2 regions of the Chroococcidiopsis sp. [FACHB-1243] genome follow, and region 1 is predicted to be linked to the other one. Evidence: riboswitches for the same ligand, from Rfam matches in the RefSeq annotation. Region 1 holds a riboswitch; the other holds the start of a gene.
The links. Region 1 has a riboswitch for thiamine pyrophosphate ahead of thiO (glycine oxidase ThiO). Riboswitches for the same ligand answer to the same signal wherever they lie in the genome.
Positions count from the first base shown of each region.

Region 2: it holds a riboswitch for thiamine pyrophosphate, as region 1 does, so the genes downstream of both, thiC (phosphomethylpyrimidine synthase) here and thiO (glycine oxidase ThiO) in region 1, are expected to answer to the same signal.

Region 1 covers NZ_JACJQX010000035.1:57,259-72,429, forward strand. The annotation lists gene H6G17_RS23520 (hypothetical protein) at 1-362, opposite strand, end outside; gene H6G17_RS23525 (iron uptake porin) at 687-2,279, opposite strand; gene H6G17_RS23530 (sodium/solute symporter) at 2,762-4,369, shown strand; gene H6G17_RS23535 (sugar ABC transporter permease) at 4,414-5,316, opposite strand; gene H6G17_RS23540 (hypothetical protein) at 5,581-6,105, shown strand; gene H6G17_RS23545 (OmpA family protein) at 6,102-6,746, shown strand; gene ilvD (dihydroxy-acid dehydratase) at 6,788-8,473, opposite strand; gene H6G17_RS23555 (ssl1498 family light-harvesting-like protein) at 8,990-9,169, opposite strand; partial or broken gene H6G17_RS23560 (thiazole synthase) at 9,289-10,083, opposite strand; partial or broken gene thiO (glycine oxidase ThiO) at 10,280-11,395, opposite strand; TPP riboswitch at 11,497-11,592, opposite strand; gene H6G17_RS23570 (2Fe-2S iron-sulfur cluster-binding protein) at 11,735-12,073, opposite strand; gene cimA (citramalate synthase) at 12,168-13,826, shown strand; gene H6G17_RS33560 (hypothetical protein) at 13,841-14,314, opposite strand; gene H6G17_RS23585 (hypothetical protein) at 14,556-15,171, shown strand, end outside.
Region 2 covers NZ_JACJQX010000047.1:1,273-16,443, reverse strand. The annotation lists gene H6G17_RS26645 (hypothetical protein) at 1-991, shown strand, start outside; gene H6G17_RS26640 (heterodisulfide reductase-related iron-sulfur binding cluster) at 1,074-2,456, opposite strand; gene H6G17_RS26635 (FAD-binding oxidoreductase) at 2,535-3,851, opposite strand; gene H6G17_RS26630 (hypothetical protein) at 3,965-4,717, shown strand; gene H6G17_RS26625 (ATP-binding protein) at 4,736-6,805, shown strand; gene H6G17_RS26620 (tetratricopeptide repeat protein) at 6,852-7,454, opposite strand; gene raiA (ribosome-associated translation inhibitor RaiA) at 7,602-8,246, opposite strand; gene H6G17_RS26610 (hypothetical protein) at 8,492-8,770, opposite strand; gene lipB (lipoyl(octanoyl) transferase LipB) at 8,769-9,446, shown strand; gene H6G17_RS26600 (pentapeptide repeat-containing protein) at 9,416-10,144, opposite strand; TPP riboswitch at 10,343-10,438, shown strand; gene thiC (phosphomethylpyrimidine synthase) at 10,446-11,816, shown strand; gene H6G17_RS26590 (SDR family oxidoreductase) at 12,076-12,993, shown strand; gene H6G17_RS26585 (succinate--CoA ligase subunit beta) at 13,122-14,315, shown strand; gene H6G17_RS26580 (CoA-binding protein) at 14,315-15,171, shown strand, end outside.

The sequences.
Region 1 (15,171 bases):
TCTGTTGCCATTGACAAATCAGCAATATATGGGTTCAGAGTATATCCGCCATAAAATTCTATTTCAGAACAAATTAAATTAACAAAAGCAGCATCACTTCTACTAAAATTTTCTGCCATCAGATTTTTCTTCCAAAGGTTTAGTTTTGGATCTTTTTCATTAAACCAAGTTGGAAATAAATATTCATACCAGTATCTTTCTACGGGTGACAATTGAGCAAGTTCAGTGTTTCTCTCTGCTTCAGTTAAAAGTTGGATATTAAGCCAAAAAGACACATCTGCTATCAACTCCTCGAGTAGCTGCATCACATATTTTTTTCGCATCAAAAAACCAGATTTTTTTTGAGCTATCCAGCGCCTCATTTCATCTAGTCTAGATGCGAGTCTAGGAGATATATGTTGTGCGTCTTGAATTAGCTGTAGCAGATCGCGTCTAACGTCTTCGGGGTTTCTCACCTACAGAAGTAAATACTGTTAAATCTCAGTGTTACTATACTATATCCGAAAAAACGCAAAGACACCAAGATTTCTCTTAGCGCCTTTGCGTCTTTGCGCGACAATCTTAACCTATCAAAAATTCTTCATCACCATATCATATCTAAAGGGCGGGTTTATTGAGTTCTTGGTTTATGAGTGAAGATCTTTGGTAAAACCCGCCCCTACAGGTTCAACAAAATTGATTGGGGATTAAAAATTGAAACTCGTCCGAATTACCCCAACATATTGATTGCTATTATCGCTGTTATTTTCAGGATTAAATACAACCCAAAAACCAGGAGTCACAGAAATATAATCGTTAACTTGAAAACGATAAAAAGCCTCAACATGATATGAAGTATCGTCTTCATCGCGCACATCGCTATCTGTCACTCTAGGAGGTAAACCAACCAAAATTCCTGGTAAATTACCTTCACCCCCCACATCTGGGAAAGTTAAACCCACAGCACCATACCAAAGATCTGCACTATCCCCATCTTCAACAGTACTAGCAATAGTTCCTCCACTACCATCGGCGATCGCACTCAAACCCGAACCGTTGGCACTCGCACTGATGTAACCTACCCAACCATGTAATTGAAACTTGGGTGAAAAGCGATAAAAACCTTGAAAAGCAAAGATGTCTGCGGATGTCGCAATATCATCTCCAAATGGTTCGCTAGCCAGCAAACTACCCGTACTACCAGTGAGATCCACGACTCCCGCCGGGTTATAACTGCGCGAGTAAGCAACACCAGCCGCACCCCAATCACCATCTACAGCGAGTTGCGCTAAGGCGTGATACGTACCGTTAAATAAACCAGCACCATCACCAGGATCGCTGGGACTACCAGCTAAATATCCTAGAGTCAAAGTTAAACTCTCGGCAATCTCCCAATTCACCGCCGCACCACCACCACCGCGACGATACAGGGGACTGTACTCGCCAAACAGAGAGGGAATACCTCGGCTATCATCGGCAATGCTAGGAGGAGTCAGAGTATCTGTAATATCGGTGTAACCGACTCCGGCGGGACCTACAGTAAAGGTGAGGTTGGAACCAACGGGAAAGCGATACAACAAGTGCGGTACAGTTACATCGTTATCGGTGTTCGTATCGAAGTTAAGCCGTGTCATGTTCGTACCCGACACGTCTTCCATATCGCCAAAGTTACCAAATTCCAAACGAGTCCGTAGTAAATCTCGTCCGGTAAAACTCGTTTCAAAATTCATCCGCGAACGATAGCCGAATATCGTATTAGAATCGTCCTCATCTCCAGCTATGCGATCGCCAAATGTATCTGTAATTGCTGTAATTAAACTGACATTAAGTTTTGTCGTCGTCGAAAATTGATTGGCTTCTAATTCTGCTGTTTGCGCTTCCAAACTATCAACTCGACCGCGCAAAGTTGCTAGTTCCGTACCAAATTCTGTTTGCAATCGTTGTAATGTTGCTAAGTCTTCTTTGGTTACTAAATCCGCACTAGCTGTAGTAATTAGTTCGTTGACTCGATCTAAACAAGCATTCAATCCTGCTGCAAACTCATATCTCGTTAAAGCGCGATTGCCTCGATAAGTTCCATCAGGATATCCGGCAATGCAACCATATCTTTCTACCAAAGATTGCAAAGCTTGAAATGCCCAATCTGTTGGCTGCACGTCTGATAGTTGAGATACTGACGTAACTTGAGCCATACTATTTTCTAGCGGCAATGCTAAGGTAGTTTCCGCACTCATTCCTACTAAAGCCGCTACTAAATTCGCAGCCAGAAACAATCTAGCGTGCGGCAATTTTGTGTTCATCCGTTCGCCACTCACTTTATTTTTTACAAAAAATTTTACCCTGCTTTTATTTAGTCTAAAGAGAAAACCTTTAGGCTCAACAATAGCTGTTTTTTAGCAGCTTTACATCTTAATAAATCAAGCATATCATCGAGCATCTAGCTACAGTCATATATCTTATGGATGAGTTTGGATTAACTTAAGAAAAATTCAAAAATTTGATTACGAATTTTAAATTACTTTGTCCAAGAGTCCAAAATATTTCTACGATTAATTATTATGAGTTTTGGTATTAAGAAAATATCTAACCCAAGACTGATAACAATCAAACAAAATTTAGTCTTCACTAAAAATCGCAGCTTTTTGCGGCTAGGGATCGACAAACTACGAGAAATCTAAGAAGTAGGTGTTCGGAACATTCCCGCACCTACTTCTTAATTTTTCTTCACACAACTTTTCGTTCGACGTTTAGTTAAAAAAATTTAAATTTGTAGGAGAAGACGGTGGCTGCTATAGATATCGTGTTTCTCGTTGCTTACTTTGTAGGTGTAGCGGCGATTGGTTATTGGTCGAGTCAGAAAAGTTTAGCGACTAGCAAATCATACTTTTTGGGCGGTGGAACTATTGGTTGGGCAGCAATTGGTGCAAGTCTATTTGCTAGTAATATTTCTGCCGAACACTTCATTGGATTAGCAGGTAGCGGTGCTAGTTCTGGTCTAGCAGTGGGGCAATTTGAATGGATTGCCTGTTTTATGCTGTTGCTATTAGGCTGGCTATTCGTGCCGTTCTATCTCCGCACTGGTGTATTTACGATGCCGGAGTTTTTAGAAAGGCGTTTTAATCGTGAGTGCCGTACCTATTTATCCGCAATTTCATTAATTGCTTATGTCTTTACAAAAATTAGCGTAGCAGTCTATGCAGGTGCGATCGTTCTGCAAACAATTTTAGGCTGGAATATTTGGCTAGGCGCGATCGCCTTGATTGTAGCTACGGGTGCGTATACAATTTTTGGCGGTTTAAGGGCAGTTATTTACACTGATTTCTTCCAAGCATTTATTCTGATTGCTGGGGGAATTTTCTTAACTGCGACAGCAATTATTGATGTGGGTGGTTTCGGTGCTTTGTATCAAAAAGTCGATCCCAACTTTTTTAGTTTGTGGAAAGACATCAATCATCCCGATTTTCCCTGGACGGGAATTTTATTCGGCGCACCCATCTTAGGTTTGTGGTATTGGTGTACAGACCAAATGATCGTCCAACGTACCCTTGCCGCACCTAATATTGAAGTCGCAAGGCGATCGACAATTTTTGCTGGATTTTTAAAACTTCTACCCGTATTTATCCTTGTCTTACCAGGGATCGCCGGGAGAATTCTGTTTCCCGACGTGGAACCAGACCGGATATATGCCACGATGGTGAATAATCTCCTCCCGCCTGGAATTAAAGGATTAGTGGTAGCTGGGTTACTGGCGGCGTTGATGAGTTCTCTTTCCAGCGTCTTTAATAGTAGTTCCACGCTAGTTGTGATGGACTTCTACCAAAAATGGAAACCAGAGGCAAGCGATCGCGAGTTAGTGCGAGCCGGACAAATTTCAACTATTCTATTGGTAGTGACTGGTTTGCTGTGGCTTCCCTTTATCGGGTTGATGAGCAATCAGCTTTATGTCTATCTCCAGTCCGTACAAGCCTACGTTTCACCACCAATTGCTGCTGTCTTCTTGATGGGGATATTGTGGAAACGCGCTACTGGTAGGGCGGCTTTCAATACCTTAATTACTGGTTTTATTTTGGGTGCAATTCGATTTATCGCCGAAATCGCCGTCAAAGCAGGTTGGATAACTTGGCGACCTTTAGTAGTCTATGCCACGATCAATTTCTTACACTTCGCGATTCTGCTGTTTGTCATTTCTATTGCCATTTTGGTACTTGTCAGTTTAACCAGTGCTGCACCAAACCAGAGACAACTGGAAATCTTCCAACACTCAGACGCAGAGTTGGAGAAGTTTGCTGGTTCGCATCGATCGCACAATCTCAATGTTAGATCGAGTTTCATCCTCGCCGCGATCGTCTTGGTATTTTGGGTTGTTTTTAGTCCCTTTGTCGTTAGTTAATTGCTAGAAAAAGTAGAGACGTTACATGTAACGTCTCTACACTGCTAATTTTTCGGCGACAGTTTCAGATTCAAAATTGACAAAACCAAGATGATTAGAAACATTGCCAAACCGATCGTGCAGGCGTAGCTAATATCTAAACTACTGCCAAAAGCTTGCTCGTAAAGGTAATAAACAATAGTTTTAGAACTGTTGCGGGGTCCACCTTTGGTCATGATGTAGATTTCTTCAAAAACCTTGGTGGCGGAAATGGCAGAAATGACGGCTACTAGCATTAAGTAAGGTCGCATTAATGGCACTGTAACATCCCAGTGTTTGCGCACGCCATCGGAACCGTCGATCGTAGCGGCTTCGTATAATTCTGCTGGAATCGACTGTAACCCAGCTAAATAGATGACCATGTAGTATCCTAGTCCTTTCCACACTGTCACCGCGATGACGCTAAAAAGGGCGAATCTGGGACTAGTCAGCCAGGGTATACCACTAGTTAAAATTCCAGTTTGTTTCAATAATTGATTCAGCAATCCATTCTGAGCATATAACCACCGCCAAGCAATCCCTGCTACGACCATAGAAATAATAACTGGGGTGTAATAGGCAGCGCGAAACCAGTGCATTCCCCGTAGTTTCTGGTTAACTAAAATCGCCAAAACCAAAGGAATTGCTACCAAAATCGGCACGGCGATCGCCAAATACAATATTGTATTTCCTAGAGTTTGCCAAAAGACTTTATCCTGCCACAAACGCTCAAAGTTAGCAAAACCAATCCATTCAGGTGCTTGGGTTAAGTCGTATTCGTAACGAGTAAAGCTCAAGTAAAATGCTTGCAGGGCAGGATAAAAGACTGTTAATCCTAGAACGAGCAGCGCTGGTAGTAAAAATAAGTATGGAGTGAGGCGCTGTTGAATTAACGTCCAGTTAATGGGAACGAATTTCTGCATGGTCATTGCTTTGTAGGGGCAATCGGAGCTTTTCGATGTTTCTAGTGTTACTCAAATAAGATTTGCACTTAGATAGCGGACGTGTAAAAGTTTTCTCGCTTCATTTATAATTTTCTGGTCGCCGCTAAACACGACGGTTGGATGGCTTGAATCAGTGTAGGTTGTATTGATATCTAAGGCAACGGAAATATTACTATGAAAACATGCAAAGTTATTTTAGTCTCTTGCCTAATATTCTCTACTAGTATTTGTGGGTGTCAAATAGATACTTTGAACGCACGAGCAACTCAGCCGAGTGTTGCGGCTGCTCAAGAACCAGAAAATTTTACAGGTGTCCGGCTTGCAAGTATAACTTCAGCGTCAGCTAAAACATTGTTAATAACGCTTAGTAAGAACTCGAAGCCTAAACCGATCCAGACGCGATCGGGACCAGGGGGTTTAGAAGTTGACCTCGTGCGTGCTGGCATCACTGGAAAAATTCTCACTGTCGAACTGCTCTATCGCAACCCAACCAACGCATACACCCGCAATGTCGAGATGCCGATTCAGCAGGTTAGCTATATTGATGATGCGACAGCAAAACGCTATGGCGTGCTTAAAGATGAATCTGGTCAATACTTGGCATCGCCTTTGGGAAAGAGGGACAAAACAATCGTGGATTTGGGAAATTTTTCTAGCGTCGAAAAGTCTAAGGTGGCGTGGTTTAAGTTTCCTGCACCGCCTGCCGGAACAAAGACTATTTCGATTAACATTCCCGATGTAGGTCCTTACGACGGTATATCGGTACGACCATGAAATACGTTCTCCTCCAAGCGGCTTTCAGCGTTTCTGCGATGATGTTGGCAAGTTGCAATGAGCCGATCGAGAAATCTCGTGATGCTTCTACTGCTGAGTCAGTTAATCCGAAACAAGTACAGCAGTTTGCTACTGCGCAAGTACAACCGGAGCCGTTGAAGCAGGAACGAGAACGCGCCTTATCTTTTCCGGATTCCGGTAGTCAATTAACAGGTGATGTTAGCGATCTGGAAGGACTGGTTGCTGACTTGGATGGTCGTATTACAGAGTCGGAAACAATTATCGATCTGCCAGCTGATGTGCTGTTTGATTTTGACAAAGCTAATATTCGTCCCGATGCTGTTCCAAGGTTAGAGAAGTTAGCTCGCCTGATTCAACAATCCGGTAGTGTTATGGTGCAGGTCAACGGTTATACAGACTCGAAAGGCAGCGATGCGTATAACATGAAGCTATCCCAGCGTCGCGCTGCTGCGATCGCCCAGTGGCTTGCTAGCAAGGAAGGCATAGAGTCCGAACGCTTGCGGACTAAAGGCTATGGCGAGAGCCAACCTGCTGCACTAAATGTGAATCCAGACGGTTCGGACAATCTAGAAGGACAGCGGACAAATCGCAGAGTTCAAGTAATCATTCCGCGATCGTAGGTTTTGTCCTCTGCCATCCGCTTTAAGAATTCGCTTCGATATCAACCCAGACCCAGATCCGTCACAGCACCGAGACTGCTAGAAGATACTAACTTGGCATACTTTGCTAACACGCCTGTAGTATAACGTGGTGGGCGGGGCTTCCAACTAGCGCGACGTTGGGCTAATTCTTCATCCGATACGTGCAGGTGTAAGCTACGGGAACGAGCGTCGATGGTAATTGTATCTCCTTCTTGCACCAGGGCGATCGCACCTCCTACAGCGGCTTCTGGGGCGACGTGACCGACGACCATACCGTATGTTCCACCTGAGAAACGCCCGTCAGTGATTAATCCCACCGAATCTCCTAAGCCAGCGCCGATAATCGCCGAAGTAGGGGCTAGCATTTCTCGCATCCCAGGACCACCTTTGGGTCCCTCGTAGCGCACGACGATGACATCACCTGCTTGGATCTGTTTTGCCAAAATTGCCGCTAGACAGGCTTCCTCGGATTCAAATACCCGCGCTGGACCCGAAATTTTTGGTAGCTTCACCCCTGTAATTTTTGCCACCGAACCTTCTGTAGCCAAATTTCCCTTCAAAATAGCTAAGTGTCCTTCAGCATAAAGGGGATTTTCCCAAGGACGAATCACATCTTGGTTTGCAGGTGGAGTATCGGGGACATCAGCTAAAACTTCAGCAATGGTTTGTCCGGTAATTGTCAGCGCGTCGCCATGTAATAAACCATGTACGAGCAACATTTTCATCACTTGGGGAATTCCGCCGACTTTGTGTAAGTCTGTTGCTACATATCTACCACTCGGCTTGAGATCGCATAGGACTGGAACGCGGGCGCGAATGGTTTCAAAGTCATCTAGAGTGAGTTCTACTCCTATTGAATGGGCGATCGCCAGCAGGTGTAAAACAGAATTGGTAGAACCACCCACAGCCATGATCGTCGCGATCGCATTTTCAAACGCTTTACGAGTGAGAATTTGGCGGGGTAAAAGTTGGTTGCGAATTGCTTCAACTAAAACAAAAGCTGATTTTTCCGTACTTTCGGCTTTTTCTGCATCCTCCGCTGCCATTGTGGAAGAATAGGGTAAACTCATTCCCATTGCTTCAAACGCAGAAGACATTGTATTTGCCGTATACATTCCACCACAGGAACCAGCCCCAGGACAAGCGCGACGTTCGACTTCGATTAATTCTGTTTCGTCAATTTTGCCAGCACTGTATTGTCCTACAGCTTCAAATGCACTGACAACTGTTAAATCTTTGCCGTTGTAGTGTCCGGGTTTAATTGTCCCACCATAAACAAATATTGCAGGGATATTCATCCGTGCCATAGCAATCATCGCCCCTGGCATGTTCTTATCACAGCCGCCGATCGCCAAGACTCCATCCATACTCTGTCCGTTACAGACAGTTTCAATTGAATCGGCAATTACTTCCCGCGATACCAGGGAATATTTCATCCCTTCTGTTCCCATTGAAATGCCGTCGCTGATGGTAATCGTACCGAACATTTGCGGCATTCCCCCAGAGTTACGCACTCCTGCTACAGCACGTTGGGCAAGATCGTTAATTCCCATGTTGCAGGGAGTGATGGTACTGTAACTGTTAGAAATACCAACGATGGGTTTAGTAAAATCTGCATCGCCAAAACCGACAGCCCGTAACATAGCACGGTTAGGCGATCGCTGTACGCCTTGGGTAACGACTTGACTTCTGAGGTTGTCCGACATTTTCTATCCTTGGGGATACGATCGTAGGGGCAGAGTTTGTATTGTCGCAAAAAAGATTGGACTTGGTGACAGAACTTCTTACGATTTAATCATGCCGCAGACAGATACTGATATTCACAGCAAAGTTACATAATAGTAACGTCGAGAGCAGAAATTTAGTTAAATTTCTTCCTCTCGACAAGGATAGTGAGTTAAATGGGAAGGCAAAAAGTTTGCCTGCTTGAATTGACATTAACAGCGATTGTTGACTGAACTATTGGTAAAAAGGTAGCGATCGCACTCTAGTTTTTTAAATAAAAATCATACATATAAATACTGCCAGAGGTGTAGAGTGGGCAAAGCCCACAAAAGCAATTGCCTGGTGGGCGTTGCCCATCTTACTACTGAAACTAAAAAATAAAAATTTCGCCCAAATGCTTTCTCACTCTCTAGCTGGCTCGCCTTATATGATATGTGCGAACGCTATGTCGAGCATCTGGCGAAAATAATGGATCGAATTGTCAAAAACTTTCGATATTAACTGGCGCTAGAGACAGCCACGGCAACGAATACTAAAGCCACAACCAAAACTGCACCTGCAACACCACCGATAACATAGTTACGCTTCTGAGCGTTGCTTGGTGGTTCTGCCGTATAAACTTTGGGTTCTACAGCAAAGTTATTTAAACGACCGCCTTCTTCGGTGGTATAGGGCATGAATCAAGTCCTTTCTACTCTTTACTTTGCTTAACTTTAACAAAAAATGGTAGAAATACTCTCATACTTTAGTTAAGAAAATTTACATATGCGGGAGTCGTTAGGGGCGCACAGCCGCTTTAGCTCGTGACAGTGCCGCTGAGGGGGGAACTAGCGATCGCGTAATCTTTGATTGGTATCCGTCCGGCGAGGTAGGCGAGTCGTCCGGCTTCAGTGGCTAGTTTCATGCCGCGTGCCATGGCTGGAGGATTTTTAGCTTGAGCGATCGCCGTGTTAATCAGTAAAGCATCTGCCCCCAACTCCATTGCTTGCGCGGCTTCGCTAGGCGTACCAATACCCGCATCTACCACCACTGGTATGCCAGCATTTTCAATGATGATTTGAATATTTGCCGTTGTTTTCAATCCTTGTCCAGAACCAATTGGAGAAGCTAAAGGCATCACAGTCACGCAGCCGACTTCCTCCAACCGTTTCGCCAGCATCGGATCGGCGTTGATGTAAGGTAATACAGCAAACCCTTCCTTCACCAATTGTTCGGCTGCTTGTAAAGTCCCAATCGGATCGGGCAGCAAATATTTTGGATCGGGAATCACTTCTAACTTGACAAAATTGTTATCTTCTTGTCCTAAAACCTTCGCCATTTCGCGCCCCAAACGAGCAACGCGAATTGCTTCTTCCGCCGTCTGACAACCAGCAGTATTGGGCAACATCCACAGCTTTGTCCAATCCAAAGCCTCAGCTAAATTTTCATGTCCAGGTGCTTTCGTTTGCACTCGCCGCACGGCAACGGTGACAATTTGACAACCGCTAGCAACCACGCTTTGCTGCATCTCTTCTACATTACGATACTTACCAGTACCAGTCATCAAGCGGGAAGAAAAAGTGCGATCGGCAATAACTAAAGGGCGATCGAGAGACTGTTGCTGTGATAGATCTAAGGTTTGCATTTGTAAATTGTTGGTAATTGATAATTGGTAATTGGTAGTTGGTAGTTGGTAGTTGGCAATGTCTCCCTCAGCTCCCTCAGCTGGGCGACTCTCTCTTCTCCCCCCTGCTCCCTGCTCCCTGCTCCCTGCTCCCTCTCATAAACCGCAAATAACTAAAACTCTCTAGCAAAGGATCTAATTTTTGTTCGCATAAGTCAGCAATTAGCTTGGCGGTGATAGGTGCGAGGAGGATGCCGTTGCGATAGTGACCAGTGGCTAAGGTAAGATTCGAGCAAGGGCTGTTTCCTAAAATGGGTAGTTCGTCAGGAGTCGCAGGACGAAAACCCCACCAAAATTCGCGAATTGGATAATCTTGTAACTGGGGATAGACGCGGATTGCACGTTGCAGTAAAGCTTGAATTCCCGCTGGGGTATTGCAAGGGGTAAATCCTACATCTTCACTGGTAGCACCGATAATAATGCGGCGTTCGCGGCGCGGCACGATGTAGACATCTGGGGCATATAAAACCCGCTGGAGAGTCGCATCAGCGCGATCGCTATCTGGTATTTGTACCGATAGCATTTGCCCTTTTTTCGGACGCACGGGTAAAGGTAACAACTCTGACGACCAAGCACCAGATGCCAGAATATAGCGATCGGCTGGGAAGTTACCACTTGCAGTCTGAACGCCAATAACTCGCCCTTGATGTTGTAAAATGCCTTCAACAGCAATTCCATCGTGCAAATCTACGCCCAAAGATTCTGCTGCCGACCATAAAGCCAAAGTCAAAGCCCGATTATCGACTTGAGCATCTTCGGGATACCACCAACCGCCCTCAACGGCTTCACTCAATCCTGGTTGGTAGAGGTGGATTGCTTGACAATCTAGCCAGTGTGCGGGGAGAGTCGGGAGTCGGGAGTCGGGAGTCGGGAGTCGGGAAATTTTAGACTGCTCCTCTGCTCCTCTGCTCCTCTGCCCTTCTGCTTCTTTGTCCCCCTTTTCTTGCTGATAAACTGGAGCTAAAATTCCGCAAGCCCAGTAACCTGTTGGTTTACCGCTAATTTCTTCTAGCTTGCGCGTCCATTCGGGGTAGAGCGATCGCGATCGCAAACACAGATCTAACATTGCCCCTGGAGGGAGTTGTTCGGCTTGAGGCGCTAGCATTCCCGCCGCTGCATGACTTGCCGCAGCATGAAAATCGCGGCAAAGTAAAGTGACAGATGCACCGCGCAATCTTAACTCAACGGCGATCGCCAAACCAACGACCCCGCCACCAATAATTAAAATGTCATTTGTCATTTGTCATTTGTCATTTGTCATTTGTGAGTTAGGCAAGAGGCGAGAACACGAGCGATCGCTTTTACCCGCAATGCTTCGCCAGCCATTCTGTATATATCTTGAGTTCTCATAAACAGCTTCCCTCCGCTGGTATTACCCAGTCTCAGGTTCTAAGGGACTATCTCAGCCTGGTTCCCCAGACACCCCTAGCTATGGTTGACTATCCTAGCACGCGGATAAGCGGAAAATGTGCATAGCTTCTCATGTTATCCCTATTGTCATAGTAGTTCGCTACATAACACATCGACAGGAAAAACGCAGATCTTCATCTCCATCAATAAACCCCTCAGCTTTCACTTTCTATAATTCCGAATTCCACACAGTTTCCGTACCTTGTCCCCAGAAGCCGTCAAATTTTGTTACCTTTACATCACCTAAAACTTTTGTTTGGCACGCTAACCTTAAGTTGCGCGTGGGAGAATGGGGAGGAAGGGAGCGACGGGTTTTATCTTGCCAATTTGGCTCGGAAACTTCGCCTTCAACTAACACCGCACAAGTACCGCAACTGCCAATACCGTGACAATTGATAACTTTAGCGCCACCGTTGTACAACTCAATGTCATGCTTAAGCAAGACTTGTCGTAAATTAGCGCCGCGATCGCATTCAATTGTTTTACCCTGAGCAATTACCTTTACCATATTCATGTTAGCTAGCGACTTCGCTATTTAGTTCTACCTAAAATCAGAATATCGCTTTCTAGAGTTCGAGCTTTCCTGTGTTTGTTCTTTCCCTATGACCGAAGCATTACCCCCTGCCTCCAATCCAAACCAGATCTGGATTTACGATACAACCCTGCGCGACGGTACGCAGCGTGAAGGCTTGTCTGTATCCTTAGAGGATAAATTACGCATTGCCCGCCAGCTAGACCAATTGGGCGTTCCCTTTATCGAAGGTGGATGGCCTGGGGCAAATCCTAGAGATGTACAATTCTTCTGGCATCTGAAGGAAGAGCCCCTCAAACAAGCCGAAGTCGTTGCTTTTTGTTCTACCCGTCGTCCCCATGTCAGTGCGGCTGAAGATTCACTCCTGCAAGCGATTCTGGCTGCTGGGACTCGTTGGGTAACGATCTTTGGTAAATCTTGGGATCTCCACGTTACAGAGGGGCTAAAGTGCAGCCTGGAAGAAAATTTAGAGATGATTCGCGATACAGTTGCCTACCTTCGCAGCCAAGGGCGACGAGTCATTTACGATGCCGAACACTGGTTTGATGGCTACAAACACAATCGCGATTATGCCTTAAAAACGCTAGCAGCCGCGATCGCCTCTGGCGCAGAATGGCTCGTCCTGTGCGACACCAACGGCGGGACTCTCCCACATGAAGTTAGCTCCATTGTCCGCGACGTAGCCTCATTTATTTCTGTAGGGGCGCACAGCTGTGCGCCCCTACCAATTCCCCAAATAGGCATTCACACTCACAACGATTCCGATACAGCTGTCGCCAATGCGATCGCAGCTGTGATGGAAGGGGCGAAGATGGTACAGGGGACGGTCAATGGTTATGGAGAACGCTGCGGTAATGCTAACCTCTGTTCTCTCATCCCTAACTTACAGCTCAAACTCGGCTACCAATGTCTTGCTGACGCACAAATGCCTCAACTCACTGAAGTCAGTCGTTTTGTCAGCGAAGTTGTCAATCTTGCCCCCGACGAACACGCACCTTTTGTAGGGCGTTCTGCCTTTGCCCATAAGGGGGGCATTCATGTCTCGGCTGTAGAACGCAATCCCCTCACCTACGAACATATCCAACCAGAACGAATTGGCAATCGCCGCCGCATCGTAATTTCTGACCAAGCAGGAATTAGCAATGTCGTCGCTAAAGCCCGTACTTTTGGGATTGAATTAGATAAACATAACCCCACAGCGCGACAAATTCTGCAACGATTGAAAGAATTAGAAAGTGAAGGCTATCAGTTTGAAGCCGCCGAAGCCAGTTTCGATCTCCTCATGCGCGAGGCTTTGGGTAAACGACAGCAATTTTTTGAAATTAAAGGCTTTCAAGTTCACTGCGATTTAGTCGAAGGGCGAACGAATACTAATGCCCTCGCTACTGTTAAACTAACTGTCAACGGTCAAGACATTCTTGAAGCCGCTGAGGGAAATGGTCCTGTAGCAGCATTAGACAGGGCGTTGAGAAAAGCTTTAGTTAACTTTTATCCACAAATTGCTCAGTTTGAATTGAGCGATTACAAAGTCAGAATTTTAGACGGACACAGCGGTACGGCAGCAAAAACTCGCGTCTTAGTAGAATCAAAAAACGGTCATCAGCGTTGGACGACCGTTGGTGTTTCTCCTAATATTTTAGAAGCTTCTTATCAAGCAGTTGTAGAAGGATTGGAATACGGATTAATGTTGCATATGATGGCAGACATAGTATTAAGTACCTCTAGCTAGGCTAAAATTAGCTATTATTCGTCACCCCATTCAATTTCATTTTTTAGTGCCTGTAATGGTGTTAGAAGCATGTCGGCTATGTCCGTTCTTCCTCTAGCCTTATAAATGTCTATAGCTTTTTGAAAATCTGCCAATGCCCCCTTTTTATCTCCTGTTAAAGTTCTAGCATGAGCGCGGTAAATATAAGCTTCTGCAAACTCAGGATTGAGATTAATGGCTTGAGTAAGATCGTCAAATGCTTCTTTGTATTGACCTTTTCTACCTTGATCGATTCCTTGTTGATAAAGTTCGTTAGCTTTCATAGCAATCCTTAATCTCTGCTCTTCGTGGCGCTTCTTACATAATGGGTCAAGGTTAAATACTTTTCCCGATGAATTAATTATATAGCAACCAGGATAATCCTGAGCTATCGCTACATTCTGAAAAAGAAATAGAGTTGAGATAGTAATAAAAGAAAAACCAGAAATTAAATGTCTTAGTTTTAGCATTATCTATGATTGTGTTAATTTATCTTTTCTTGGTTTTCAGTTTTCAAGACTTGTAAAACTCATAAATTTTACTAGTTTATATACAAGCACAATATTCGATCTAGACTTCGTAGTAAATCTACTTAAATATTTTCTCAAAATCCAACAAACCCAGCGAAATTTCACTGAAATTTCGCTGGGTTTGTTCGTGAAAGCAGTGTTATTTACGAAATAGCTTCTAAACAGCCTATGAGCTTCAACTATGAGTTACTTACAAAAATTCGCTATATTTATCGGTATTGCAACTGTAATTAATGGCATAACTTTCAAAGCGCAAGCTCAATTCTGTGCTGATGCCTCTCAGACAGCATTAACAAAAGCTCGACTAGATGCAATTGCTGCTAATCAAAGTATACCAGTGGGAGAGGCTCCACTAGCCTTTCAAAACTTTGCACTAGCTACTATCAGACCTGGTACTCCAATTCCAGAAAATAAGCGCAAATTTGCATCACCAGAAAGGGAAGCTAAGACGGGTGGTAAATTAAAGAACGTAGTACCGGATGGGGTGCTTTCACTTATGTTTTACCCTCCGTTTTTTCCACCGGAAGAATATCAAGACAGTGTTTTCTATGAGGTTAAAGCATTAAGTGGAGGTTTACTACCACCCAGTTACGACGAATACCAAATTCTTGGCTTTCTCGATGCTCTCCGCAGAAGCGATGCAGGATTAGCAGGAAGAATACCAGCAATTATTTTTCTTACTACTGCTGATGTTAGACAAATAAGTGCTGCAACAGTTGCAGAGGCTACATTTAAAGGTGTAGGTGTCTGGCACTCTATAGGCTGTGAAGTTCCAGGTAGTTTCAATAACCTCCAGC
Region 2 (15,171 bases), on a different contig from region 1:
ATTTTTTCGGATTGACGAGTGGTGGACAAATATTGTGCTGCTGCTTGCGGGGGCGGGAACGCTAATTTTACCATATTCAATTGTTTTTAACAACCATGCTTTTAGTGGCAGTCTTTTACTCTTCAGCTTTTACTTTTTATTACTCAGACGACACGAAGTAAGAAATGCCGCGATCGCCGGATTTTTTATTGCTTTTGCTGGTAGTACTGATATTACAATGTTCGCCTTAATTCCGTTGTATTCTATTTTGTTATTCGATCGGAGTCATCGAGCTAAACTTTCTTTCGTTTTGGCTTGTATTCCCGTCATATTGCTGTATGTATGGTTGAATCTTTATACTTCTGGCAGTATCATTCCTCCAGCAATGAATGCTAAATTATGGGACTATCCAGGCTCTTATTTTGGTGCAGGTAATCTTTCAGGATTGGTAGGACACGATTTACAGAGTCTCGCTATTTATGCTTTTCATATGCTTGTTGGTAGTAGAGGGCTGCTATCCTATACTCCAATTTTATTATTTGCAATTTATGGTTGGAGTAGAGCCATAATGCAACCAGGTTTTAAATATAAGAAAGAGTATTTATTCATTGCTGCAATTTGTCTAGCTTACGTAATGTTTTATATTTTTCGTAGCAATAACTATAGCGGTCATAGTTATGGAGTCAGATGGTTCGCTTCAATTATGTTATTAGCGTGCGTGCCGTTAACTCACGTTCTCGAACCCATCCAAAAATCAAAACTACTGCGAGGAATTTTTCTCGCGATCGCCTCAGTTTCAATTCTAATTTCCTTAGTAGGTGCGATCGCGCCATTCGGTGGAATCAACGTCAACGGTTACAGTTCATTTTTCCTGAATCTAGAACTGTGGCAGAAACAACTGTTATGGGACAAAGTAAAAGTTATCGTAGCTGCGATCGCGGTATACGCAACATTCGCTTGGTTTTGGATACAGTTTAATCCAAACTTGGGTAGGCGATCGCAATCTCTGTGAAGATTGTCATTTGTCATTCGTCATTTGTCATTGGTGAATAGCTAGTGACAAGAGTTGAGTCTAGTCACTAGTCACGCTTTCACTAGTCACTGGTCACTGATAACTGTATGCCTCGGATTGCCAAATCTAACAATTCCATCGGATGCATGACAGAAATCTTTTTCTCTTGTAATTTCAAATGCTTGCTAATTTGCAGCGTACAACCAGGATTGGCAGATGCAATCAAATTCGCACCTGTATTTAATAAATTTTGAACTTTTTGCTGACCTAATTCATCGGCAACATCTGGTTGCAGCATATTGTAAACTCCAGCGCTGCCACAACACAAAGCTGCGTCGATTGGTTCGCGCAACTGCACTCCTGGGATTTGTCGCAACAACTGACGGGGTTGGACGCTGATTTTTTGCCCGTGCAACAGATGACAAGCATCCTGATAAACCAAAGTTAAAGGTTTTTCAGATAGGGGTGAAAGTTTTGTCGTTAAGCCGACAGTAGCGAGAAACTCCTGTACGTCCTTGACATTGGCTGCAAATGCTTGTGCTTTTTCCCGATATTCTGGATCGTCTTGCAATAAGTGTCCGTACTCTTTCAAAGTATGACCGCAGCCAGCAGCGTTAATAATGACCGCATCTACGCCTGTATCGGCAAAAGCATCTATCATCTGTCTGGCTAGTGCTTTCGCCTGTTCTTCTTGTCCCTGGTGATGCGGTAGCGCCGCACAGCAGCCTTGAGATTTAGGAATAACGACTTCACAGCCATTTGCTGTTAATACCCTGACAGTAGCTTCATTAATCGGGGAGAAAAATAGCCGTTGAACGCAACCTAAAATTACTCCTACCCGATAGCGCTTTTCTCCCTGTGCTGGAATTACCGTAGGCAAATCGTCCCGAAAAGATTTCAGCGTAATTTTGGGTAAGATTGATTCCATCGCCGCCAATCTAGGAGAAATGTATTTCAAGATTTTGGTAGCGCGGACGAGTTTTTGCACGCCTAACAATTGATACAAAAATAAAGGCACTAGCATCCACCGCAGGCGATGGGGATAGGGGAAGAAGGAGAAAATAAGCTTTCTGTAGAGGCGATCGCCTAAACTACGAGGATAGTTGCGTTCTACTTGGGGACGAGTCGCAGAAATTAATTTGTCATACTGCACCCCTGAAGGACAAGTGGTGACGCAAGCAAGGCATCCCAAACAAGAATCAAAGTGTTCCACTGTAGCGGCATTGAGGGCAATTTCGCCTTCGTTAATTGCATCCATCAGGTAGATTCGACCTCTAGGCGAATCCATCTCTTTGCCAATGACGCGATAACTAGGACAAGTAGATAGGCAAAAGCCACAGTGAACGCAGGTATCGATGAGTTTCGGATCGGGGGGATGTTGTGGATCGAACCCTTTTAAATTCTTAATTGACCCTGTTTCTGGATCTAGTAAATGATGATTTAAAGGATTTTCTGAAGTTTGCATAGTGGTTGATGGTTGATAGTTGATAGTTGATGGTTGACAGCGATCGACAATTAACTATCAACAATTAACTAATGTTTATTAAATCTCGCCGACAAACCTTTGCGGACTCAAAACATTTTTTGGATCGAACTGTTGCTTGATGCGTCGCATTAAATCTAAAGCATTGCCTCGATAACCCCAGACATCAAGCTGCTGCTTAAATACTGCTGGGGCTTCTAAAACAGACAAATAACCTCCTTGATTTTGGCAGTGAGTTCTCATACTTAAAACCGTGTTTGCCTTGACATTAGTATTGTCAAATCTGATAACTCCTAAACCGCTACCAACATGGATTGTACCGATCGCCGATTCTGGCGCAATCCGATCTAAATAGAGCAAAGTTGCAACAGCAGTTGCTGGTAATACTCCTATTTTGCAAGTAACTGCTTGCATTGGTTGAGGAGAACGTATTTGTACTTGTAATTGTTGCCATAAGTTAGCTTCGTCCGCATCTGAGTAGGTGGTGCTTTGCAATCCCAATTGTTGTCCCATTTCTACTAGCCGTGCGGTTTGTTCTCGGACGCTAGCACTCAGGCTTTGGAAGCGAACCATTAATCCTAATCCTTGACCTATTCCTATGGTAGTGACTAGATGAGAAGATAGCAGGTCGGCTTGGGTGGGAGTTAACGCCGAACTCCTGATTTTAGATGTCGCTTGGGCGATCGCCTCAGCTGTGCCTGTCAGCGTCACCGTCCCCGATGCGGGTGGTAGGGGGTAAACCCGTAGTGTTACCTGGGCGATCGCGCCTAGCGTGCCGTAAGAACCTGTAAATAGCTTCATTAAGTCGTACCCAGCGACGTTTTTAACGACTCGTCCCCCAGCTTTGGCAATTTCTCCATCAGCACGGACAAAGGAAATACCTAGTAGTTGATCGCGCACGCCGCCGTAACGTTGTCGGAGTGAATTGGTATCAGCCGTGGCGACAATGCCCCCGATTGTAGCTGATTCTGGTGCGGTGGGGTCGAGGGCAAGAAATTGTCCTGTAGGGGCTAACACTGCTTGTAGATCGGCAAATTTCATCCCCGCTTCTACAGTTACGGTTAAATCTCCGACAGCGTGTTGGATGAGTCGGTTTAGGCGTGCGGTACTGACAAGCACCTGGATATTTTTTGCCAGTCCTCCCCAGCTGAGTTTTGTACCGCTACCATAAACTAAAATTCGCCAGTTGTTGCTGTCGGTATATGCCATGACTGCTGCTAGTTCGGCTGTCGTTTGGGGATAGACAATGCAGCTAGGTGCGATACTGGAGGCGATCGCCCCCTTGATGTGTTCTTGTCGCATCGCATCTATATCTTCCCATTCCAAGACAGATTCTGGGCTGACAATAGCTGCAAGTTGGGTCGCGATCGCTTTCATCAGTAATTTTACTCATCCTGAAAATTTCGGAACTGGACTAATCTAACAACAGTGGTTTTGCCCGTAATTACTACGAGGCGATGCTAAAAAGCCGCAGTAACTAAAAGTTAACCATGTTACTACCCCCAATTCCTAGACGCTCGTGGTTGCCAATGGCGATTTTGCTATTGGCAGGGTATGCAGGTAATTATTTCAGCTTGCCGCTCTTTTTTGGCGTAGATTTTTTGTTTGGTAGTATTTCTGTTTTATTAGTAGTGCGCTTTTTCGGTATTCGCTGGGGAACAATTGCCGCAGCGATCGCCTCCGTACACACTTTCTTTCTCTGGAATCATCCCTACGCCGCGATCGTTTTGATTGGCGAAGCATTATTTATTGGTTTACTGTGGCGCAACCAAAGACAGAGTTTAGTGCTATTAGATGTCTTTTACTGGCTGCTATTAGGTATTCCGTTGGTGTGGCTGTTTTATTCCCGCTTGTTGCATGTCGATTCGGCTCAAACTTGGTTAGTGGTGTTGAAACAGTCTGTCAATGGCATTTTTAACTCTATTATCGCTAGCTTGACGATTAATTACTTACCTATTTCTAGATGGGTGAGTCGTTCTCAAGTTAGGCATACTCCATCCATGCGACAGGTTTTGTTATCTCTTTGTGCGACTTCCTGTTTTTTACCTGCACTAATTTTAGTTGTTTTAGATTGCAATTTGGTTTTCCAACAGATCCACAACACAATTCAAGTTGAACTTAAAGATACCGCTCAAGAGGTGATAGCTGGTTTGGCAGATCGCCAGCGCGAATATTTAAATGTTTTATCTCAACTCGGTCAATTAGCTACTAATAATGCGGACGCTAACGCGCCTTCATCATAATTACAGCACAGCCTGGAGTTGCTACAGCGAGTTTATCCCGAATTAATTCTATTACAAGTTATTAATGCTACCGATACTATTGTTGCCTCTGCACCCCAAATCGATCCAGCCTTAACTTCACCTGGTAAATTAGATGCACAGCATGTAAGAACTTTAAAGCAGATCGAAACTAGTCTCAAACCTACTATAGGCAACGTTCACATCCATCCGACTGAACGAATTCCCCAAATCGATATTGGCGTACCGATACTAACTAATAATCGCTTGTCTGGTGTAGTATACGCTCACCTCAACCTCTCCTATTTAGAGGACTTTTTGCGATCGCAGCTTTCTCAAAGAGTTCACCAAATTATTCTTCTCGACTCTCATAACCAGATCGTTGCCAGTAGCAATTCCAAATTACAACTGATGCAAAATTTCGATCGCCTGCGTGGGGGAGAAATGCGGTCGCTGAGTCAAAAGACAGCCAGTGGGAATATATATTTTGAAAATACATATTTATGGTTACCACCTAAAGGCAAACTTCCGGCGATGGTACGCTGGCGACGCTCTCTATATGTTAAAGAACAGCCGCTGAGCGATCGTTCTCAATGGAAACTTATTTTAGAAATTCCGGCTGCACCTTATATCGACCACCTACAACAAACTTACATCAACGACCTTACTTTCATGCTAGTTACGGTATTGATTGTTTTAATTGGCGGCATACTACTCAGCCGTAAATTAGCAAATCCATTAACCCAGTTAGCTACCGTAACTACAGATTTATCCTCTCAGTTGCCAGAAAAGAATTTGATGCGATTTCCTACTAGCCAGGTAGTAGAAATTAATTCGTTGATTGGTAATTTTCAGTTCATGACAGTGGCTTTAAATGAAAAGTTTCAAGAAGTGCAGACAGCAAACGAATCTCTACAAAAAAGAGTCCAAGAGCGTACCAAAGAACTATTGCGAACTAATCAAAAGTTAGAGCGTGAAATTAACGAGCGTCAGCAAGCTGATGCGGCTTTAAGAGAAAGTGAAGAACGCTATAGAGATTTATTTGAAAATGCTAGCGATCTAATTCAAAGTGTTACACCGGACGGTCATTTAGTATATGTAAATCGAGCCTGGAAAGAAACTTTAGATTATAGTGAAGATGAAATTTCTCGTTTGATAATTTTTGATGTTATTCATCCCGACAATTTAGAGCATTGCCAGAAAACTTTTCGGGAAGTCATGTCAGGAAAACAAATTTCGGAAATTGAAACCGCATTTATAACTAAACAAGGTGAGAAAGTTTGGGTTGCAGGTAGTATTAATTGTAAAATTATCAATGGTAAGCCAATCGCTACCCGTGGTATATTTCGCAATATCACAGAACGAAAGTTAGCCGAAGCTGAGATGATTTACGCCTTAGAAAAAGAGAAACAATTAGTAGAGTTGAAATCGCGATTTATTACTACAGCATCTCACGAATTTCGGACTCCGCTCACGACAATTCTAATGTCAGCTAAGCTCCTCGAACAATTTGGCGATCGCGCTTCAGAAGATAAAAAACGCATGTATCTCGATCGAATTCAAATTGCCACCAAACGCATGACACAATTGTTAGATGATGTTTTATTGATTGGTAAAGCTGAAGCCGAAAAACTCGAATTTAATCCCACACCAGTATCCTTAGAAAAATTTTGTCATGACTTAGTAGAAGAAATGCGAATGAGTGCTAGTAGCAAACACTCAATTATTTTTACCAGTCAAACACAACAGATAACTGCTAATGTCGATGAAAAATTGCTCCGTTATATTTTGAGTAACTTACTTTCCAATGCAATCAAAGACTCGCCAAAAGGCGGCGACATCGATTTAAGCTTATCTATTAAAGCCGGAAAAGCAATTTTTTACATCCGCGATCGAGGAATTGGTATTCCTACTCAAGATATAGAACAACTCTTCCACTCTTTTCATCGCGGTAGTAACGTAGAAAATATCTCTGGTACGGGCTTGGGAATGTCTATTGTCAAACAGTGTGTGGACTTGCACGGCGGCGAGATTAGCGTCACTAGTGAAGTTGGAATAGGAACGACTTTTGTGGTGACTCTGCCGATATAATCAGTTATCAGTGACCAATTACCAATTACCAACTACCAACTACCCATTACTTTTCCATCTGTTGCAAAATCTGCTCTACATAACTTATGCCTGTTGAGTTGTTTTGCGTGGAGTAGAGATCTTTGGCTTTATGCAAAGATGCTTGTGCTTCGGGCAAATTTCCTTGACTCCAAAATGCTACACCGAGGTTTTGGTAAGAGGTTGGATCGTTGGGTTTGAGTTGAATTGCTTGTCGAAAAGCAGCGATCGCTTCTGCAAATTTGCCTTGACTACCGAGGGCGATTCCTAAATTATTGTAGGTTTCAAAATTACGCGGATTGATGGCAAGAGCATGTTTGAAGGCGTTTTCTGCTTGGATGTACTGTTGCTGATTGCCAAAAGCAAGCCCTAAATTATTGTGAGCGTTTTCGTACTGAGGATAAATATCAATTGCTTGATTGAAAGCCGCGATCGCTTCTGAGAATTTTCCCTGTTCGGCTAACTCTACGCCTCGATTGTTGTGCGTTGCTGCTACCTGTAAGTTTTCTTGCGGTTTGACTTGCCTTGGTAACGTTTCTACAGCATAGCTAGGTTGCATCCCTAGCATCAGTATGCTGACACCGACAAATGCAGCTCGGAATTTTGTCAAGAAAGCCTGTGGTACTCTCATCGCTACCTTCCTAGCAACTTCTCGCCTAATTCCATTGTAGGGCTTAGACAGTGTAGAGACGTTACATGTAACGTCTCTACAAAAGTTGTTGTGACTAGCGAGTCAGCTAAAAAGTAAGAAGTAAGAGGCAGAACGCCAACTTAGGAGTTACGACTTAGAAACCTGTGGCTTTTCTACCGAAGTTTGGGCTTTACCATTCTTAGCATTACCGTGCGTGTGTCCGTTGCCGTTGCGGGGTTGAATCACGCCATAACCGCCATGATTGCGTTCGTAAATGACGTTTATTTCTCCAGTTTCGGCATTGCGGAACATATAAAAATCGTGATCGACGAGTTGTAGTTGTTCTAGGGCTTCATTCAGCGTCATTGGTGGCATGGCGAAGTATTTCGTCCGAACGACTTCGCTAGGTAATTCGGGAGTGCGATCGCCAATCAGATCGGTAACAACAGGTGGTTCTACTGCCTCTAAGCTGGTTTTTGGCTGAGTTTTCTTGTCTTGCAGTCTTTCTTTATACTTGCGTAGCTGTCGGGCAATTTTATCGGCAACTAGATCGATGCTGGCGTATAAGTTCTCGCTACTTTCCTCTGCCCGAATTACAGTTCCGTTGGCGTAAATTGTGACTTCCGCTGCTTGTTTTGGGTTGATCCTGGGATTGCGGGCTACTGACAAATGAACATCTACTTCAGTGGTTAGAGTTTGAAAATGATTGACTGCCTTTTCTATTTTCTGATTCACGTACTCGCGAATGGCATCGGTGATTTCGATGTTTTTGCCATGGATCACAAGCTTCATATTTAATTCTCCCGATGGATACGAACCAAATTTGTGTTAGGTTAAATACAAAGCAGCAACAATTTGCTGTCAGTGTCTACTTACTAAAAGCCCGAATTCTGGTGTTTTAAGTACTCCAGAAATCAATCGATTGGTGCGCTCTTTGTCACCATTTCACCACGCTTTAGTTTATCAACTTCGCTATTTTGCGATGAAAATTTACCAGTCGCACTTCCTGTCGAAAAGGGTTTGTTCCTGCTGATAAACTACAGGTATTTCCCAGTTGGAGGGCGATCTGGGATTTTTCCTAGTAGAATCTCGACTTCCACATCGAGTCTGGCGTGGTGGTAAAGCCTTCCTCCCTGCTGTGTTTGTGTTTCTACTTTCAAGTTAGCACTTTGTATTCTGGAAAACAGAGAGGTTTTAGTTCTTTTTAATATCCTTCGCATTCCTTGACATTTCTTGATGTAGTCAATCGCAAATGCAATAAAATTTGGTAAAAAATACGCTTGAATTTTTCTGCGATCGCTTGTAGTCATCTCCATGAAACGCCATCAATGCTATCTTTATAATTACGGACTCGTCTGTTATGCTAAGGCTTGGAATTGGCAAAAAAATCTGTTGCAACAGCGCCGCCAAGATCCCGATTTACCTGATGTCTTAATTTTGTTGGAACACCCGCCAGTCTACACTTTAGGACACGGAGCTAGTTTAGATTTTCTGCAATTCGACCTTGACAAACATGCAGAAAAAGTATATAGGATAGAAAGAGGTGGAGAGGTAACTTATCACTGTCCCGGTCAACTGGTAGGCTACCCGATTTTAAATCTGCAATTCCACCACAAAGATTTGCACTGGTATTTGCGGCAGCTAGAAGAAGTCTTAATTCGCGTATTAGCAGTTTACGGGTTGCAGGGCGATCGCGTCCCTGGTTTAACTGGGGTATGGTTGGAAGGATACAAGGTAGCAGCGATCGGGATTAAAGTCAGTCGCTGGGTGACAATGCACGGTTTTGCTTTGAATGTCTGTCCCGATATGGCAGGTTTTAGTAAAATTGTCCCCTGCGGGATTGCCGATAAACCCGTGGGTAGTTTAGCTCAATGGATACCAGATATTCAACTAGAGCAGGTGAAATTGCAAGTTGCGCGATCGTTTGCAGAGGTATTTGAAGTAGATTTGGTTGATTCAGATTACTCATTTCTCATACCATCAGGTAAATAAACACCTTTAAGATCTGCACCGCGCAGATTAGTTCCTGCTAATTTTGCCCCTTGCAAATTTGCATCTTGTAGAGAAGCATTTCGTAAATCGGCATTTCTTAAGTTTGTATTTCCCAAATAAGCATCATCTAGTACAGCATCTCGGAGAATCGCCCGTTGAAAATTAGCATCTTGAAGATTAGCATTTTCTAATATTGCGAGTTGCAAATCGGCATCTCGAAAATTAACGCCCCTGAGATAAGCAGTATCTAGTTTTGCACCTCGAAGACTGCTACCCTCCAGATTGGCATTTTCCAGGTTTACTTTTTCTAAGTTGGCATTATTCAAGTTAGCATTGTCTAAATCGACAGATCTCAGGTAAGAATTTTCTAATTTTGCACCTCGAAGATTGCTACTTGCTAAATTAGCATTTTCTAAATTTGTATTTTCTAAGTCAGCATTTTCTAAGTTGGTATAGCTAAGATCGGCATTTCTCATATTTGCACCTCTCAGTTTTGCGCCCCTCAATTTTGCACCTTGAAGATCGGCATTTTCTAAGTTACATCCTTCACATTCATTAGTAGATAGTAACTGTTCGATCGCGCTATTTTGTTGCTTAACTAATTGGACGCTGCGATCGCTCGATCGGATGCTGGGATTGTAGGGTGCGATCGGTGGAGCGTTCGCGTAAGCCAGTAAACTTAGTATAGGAGCTAACATCGCGTATAAAATCCTGAAGCGATCGGTTATTAATTTTTAGTCTAATCTTTTCGGAAATAGACGGTGTACTTTTCCCGCCAAATATTATTTTTACGATTTTTCGCTTTACTCCAACAATCATTTAGCTTGCATACATAGAAAAAATTAATTAACTCAAAAATTAACAAACTGCGGCTAGGTAGAAGTGATACAATCGACAACCATAGCTAGGGGTGTCTGGGAAACCAGGCTGAGACAGTCCCTTAGAACCTGAGACTGGGTAATACCAGCGGAGGGAAGCTGTTTATGCGAGGAACTCGAAATGCGTACAGAATGGATCGCGAAGCGTCGCGGGCAAGATAACGTGTCTCAAATGCACTTTGCCCGTAAAGGTGTGATAACCGAAGAAATGCATCATGTCGCCCGACGGGAAAATTTACCCGTGGAGTTGATTCGAGATGAAGTAGCACGGGGCAGAATGATTATCCCTGCCAATATCAATCATCCCAATTTGGAACCGATGTGTATTGGCATCGCCTCCAAATGTAAGGTGAACGCTAATCTTGGTGCTTCGCCCAACTCTTCCAACTTAGATGAAGAAGTTGCCAAGCTCAATCTAGCGGTAAAATACGGAGCCGATACCGTCATGGACTTATCCACAGGCGGCGGTAACTTAGATGAAATTCGCACTGCAATTATTAACGCTTCTCCCGTGCCAATTGGCACTGTACCAGTTTATCAAGCTTTAGAAAGCGTCCACGGCAGTATTGAAAAGCTCACTGCGGAAGATTTTCTCCACATCATCGAGAAACACGCCCAGCAAGGTGTAGACTACATGACAATTCATGCTGGGATCTTAATCGAGCATTTGCCATTAGTCAAAAACCGAATTACTGGAATTGTCTCCCGTGGTGGAGGTATTTTAGCGCGGTGGATGTTGCACCACCACAAACAAAATCCGCTGTACACGCACTTACGCGACATTATTGAGATTTTTAAGAAATACGACGTGTCTTTTAGTTTAGGTGACTCTTTACGCCCTGGCTGTCTCCACGATGCATCCGACGAGGCACAGTTGGCAGAATTAAAAACTTTGGGACAACTGACTCGTAAAGCCTGGGAACACGATGTCCAAGTCATGGTAGAAGGACCAGGACACGTCCCGATGGATCAAATCGAGTTTAACGTGCGCAAGCAGATGGAAGAGTGTTCGGAAGCACCCTTTTACGTGTTGGGACCACTGGTAACGGATATTGCTCCAGGCTACGACCATATCACTTCTGCGATCGGGGCAGCAATGGCAGGTTGGTATGGTACGGCAATGTTATGCTATGTCACACCTAAAGAACATTTAGGCTTACCCGATGCTGAAGACGTGCGGAATGGTTTAATTGCCTACAAAATCGCCGCCCATGCTGCGGACGTGGCAAGACACCGCATCGGTGCTAGAGATAGGGATGACGAGCTTTCAACCGCCCGTTACAATTTCGACTGGAATCGTCAGTTTGAATTATCCCTCGATCCAGACAGGGCAAAGGAATATCACGATGAAACCCTGCCAGCAGATATCTATAAAACTGCTGAATTCTGCTCGATGTGCGGTCCCAAATTCTGCCCGATGCAAACAAAAGTTGATGCTGATGCGCTGACCGAACTAGAGAAGTTCTTGGCGCGAGAAACTGTAAAAGGATAAAGGATAAAGGACAAAGGAGACAGAAAAGGTGTGGGGAGAATTCGGAATTCGGAATTCGGAATTAATTGTGACTTGCGACTGATGGCTGGTGGAACCAGAATTGTCTCCCTTGTCCCCCTTGTCTCCCTTGTCCCCTGCTGCCTTAATTGTGTCTCCTCAGATATAAGACAAGTTTGCCCTCGTCGCTTTAAAATCTTTGCAGAACATAGGGTAGGATTGTCTGTCTCGCCCTAATTGTTGCTCGTTAAATTGACTAAAAATGCTTTCTTTATCCGAACAAGTTGTATTAATTACTGGTGCTTCTACTGGCATTGGGGCAGCATTGGCAAAAATTTTAGCAGAACGATTTAAGACGATTCGCTTAGTCTTGGCAGCTAGAGATGCAGACAAGTTGGAAAAGGTCGCTAGCCACTGTCGGCAATTAGGGGCAGAAGTTCTCATCGTTCCCACAGATTTAGCACAGACTGACCAAGTTGAAGCCCTAGCCCAAGCCGCGATCGCAAAATTCGGTCGCGTTGATGCTTTAGTTAACAATGCTGGCTACGGACAGATGGGACCCATAGAACTCATTCCTCACGAAGCTGCTGCCAGACAATTTCAAATCAACGTGCTAGCACCCTTAGCACTGATCCGCAGCTTAATTCCGCTGATGCGCGATCGCGGTGGTGGCAGAATTATCAATATTAGTTCGCTGGGTGGCAGGATGGCTTTTCCGTTTGGCGGTTTGTATAGCGGTTCAAAGTTTGCCCTCGAAGGACTCAGCGATGCTTTGCGGATGGAACTAGCACCATTCAATATTAAAGTCAGCGTCATCGAACCAGGTCCAGTCAGCACGGATTTTTTTGCCGCCGCCGCCCAAGCTGTAGAATCAACGGTAGCCACCCCCGAACGCACCCCCTATCGCGCTGCTTTTGAAAAATTAAAAGATTTAGAGAAACACACGAGTAGCCGTGCTTGGAGTGCCGAACGAGTTGCAGAAGCAATTGTTAAAGCACTGACAGACTCTCATCCCCGTCCGCGCTATATTGCAGCAACAGGGGGAAATTTTTTGGTGTTTATGATGACGAAAGTTTTATCAACTAAAATTGTCGATCGCTTTTGGCAGCGATTTTATGGCATTAACCTCGTAGCGCAAGACTGGCAAAAGCATCGTTTAGGCTTGAAGGATGAAGTATAAATGAATTGGTAATTGGTAATTGGTAGTTGGTAGTTGGTAGTTCTCGATCGCTACCCCAATCCCTTAGTGCTAAATCCTAATCCCTCCTTACCCATTACCCATTACCTATTACCTACTACCATCAAAAAATGGATCTACTAGAGTATCAAGCTAAAGAATGGTTTCGCGAGATTGGTATTCCAGTTTTACCTTCCCAAAGAATCGATCGTCCCCGCGATTTGAAGGGGTTGAAGATTCCCTATCCAGTAGTACTCAAATCGCAAGTGCGAACGGGAGGTAGGGGAAAAGCTGGGGGAGTAAAGATCGTCACGAATACGATCGACGCGATCGCTGCGGCGCAAACGATCTTCAACTTACCAATTTTAGGGGAATTTCCTGAAGTTTTACTAGCGGAGGCAAAATACAACTCCGATCGCGAGTTTTACCTAGCCATAGTTATCGATGCAGTTGCTCGCCGTCCGTTGCTTCTGGGTTCTACGCAAGGGGGAGTCGATGTTGAATCCAATCCAGAAGCTTTACAACAAGTCATAGTCGAACGAGATTTTTCACCCTTTTATGCCCGCCGATTAGCAGTCAAAATGGGCTTGCAGGGAGATGCACTGGCATCGGTCAGCGCTATCGTGGAAAAAATGTACGGTTTATTCGTGCAGAAAGATTTGGATTTGATCGAAATCAATCCTTTAGGGGTCAGTTCGACTGGGGAGTTAATGGCATTGGATGGTAAAGTTACTGTCAACGACCAAGCGATCGCCCGCCATCCCGATATTTTGATGATGGCAGAAAAAAAAGCTAGCCGTCCTAACGGTTATCCATCAGTCGCTCAAGTTGGCAAGTGGAATGAGGTAGATAAGTCAGGGAATATTGCAATTTTGGGCAATGGCGCGGGGTTATTGATGGCAACTTTAGATTTGATCGCCACAGCCAGTCACCGCAAACCATCTGTTTGTTTAAATGTCGGACATGGAAGAATTGGCGCAAATGGGGGGTTGAATTTTTGCGATCGCGTCATCCAAGGTCTAGAATTGATCGCTCAAGATAAATCTATCCACGCGATCTTAGTTAATATTCTTTGTAGCGTGCCGACAACTGTAGAAGTGGCTGAGGCGATCGCAACTTTCGTACAACAGCACGACAATAAGACGCACAAAACCCGTTCTCATGCGCAATACCCTAAACTAGTCGTGCGCTTGGCAGGAACGGATTTAGCAGATGCCAAAGCAAAGCTAGATGCAGTACAAGTCTCATCAATGGAAGATTTAGACGAAGCGATCGCCCAAGCCGTCCGTGTTGCGAAAAGTTCGTTGCCTAGAAGAAGTGAGTGATGAAATTAAAGCCTGATAGTAAAGTTTTAATTCAGGGCATGACAGCATCGCTCTGGTCGCCGTATATTGCTCGTATGCAAGCCTACGGGACGCAGATTGTTGCCGCAGTTAGTCCCGGTCAAACGACATCTATTGACGATTTACCCATGTTCGATTTGGTCGAACAGGCAGTAGCGGCAGTTGGGGCGATCGATACGACGATTATTTTCGTCCCTCCCTATCAAGCTTTAGATGCTGCTTTAGAGGCGATCGCTTCTGGGATAAAACAAATTATTATCATCTCTGCTGGCGTACCTCCTTTGGATATGGTGCGCTTGTTGCGTAAAGCAGAGGCAAACGAAACCATAATTGTAGGACCAAACAGTCCGGGTATTATCATTCCTGGCAAATTACTTTTGGGAACCCATGCCAGCGAATTTTATACTCCAGGTTCGATTGGTATTGTCAGTCGCAGCACGACTCTGACTTACGAAATTGCCTTGGGATTGACTAAAGCAGGGTTAGGGCAGTCAATTGCTGTCAGTATCGGCAGTGATGCAATTATTGGTTCTTCTTTTCTACAATGGCTGCAAATTTTTGATGAAGACGATACTACAGAAGCGATCGTTTTAGTCGGGGAACCTGGGGGAAATAGTGAAGAAGCTGCGGCGCGTTACATTGCCGAGGCGATCGATAAACCAGTTATTGCCTACATTGCTGGCTGTCATGCACCAGCAGGTAAACACTGGGGGCATACCGGGACGCTAGCAGCCGTGGTTGGCAGAGGAGATAATGTCGGTACGGCAAAAAGCAAGTTAGAAGCTTTCAAAGCGGCAAAAGTTCCAGTTGCAGAACGCCCTTCGCAAATTGCTGAATT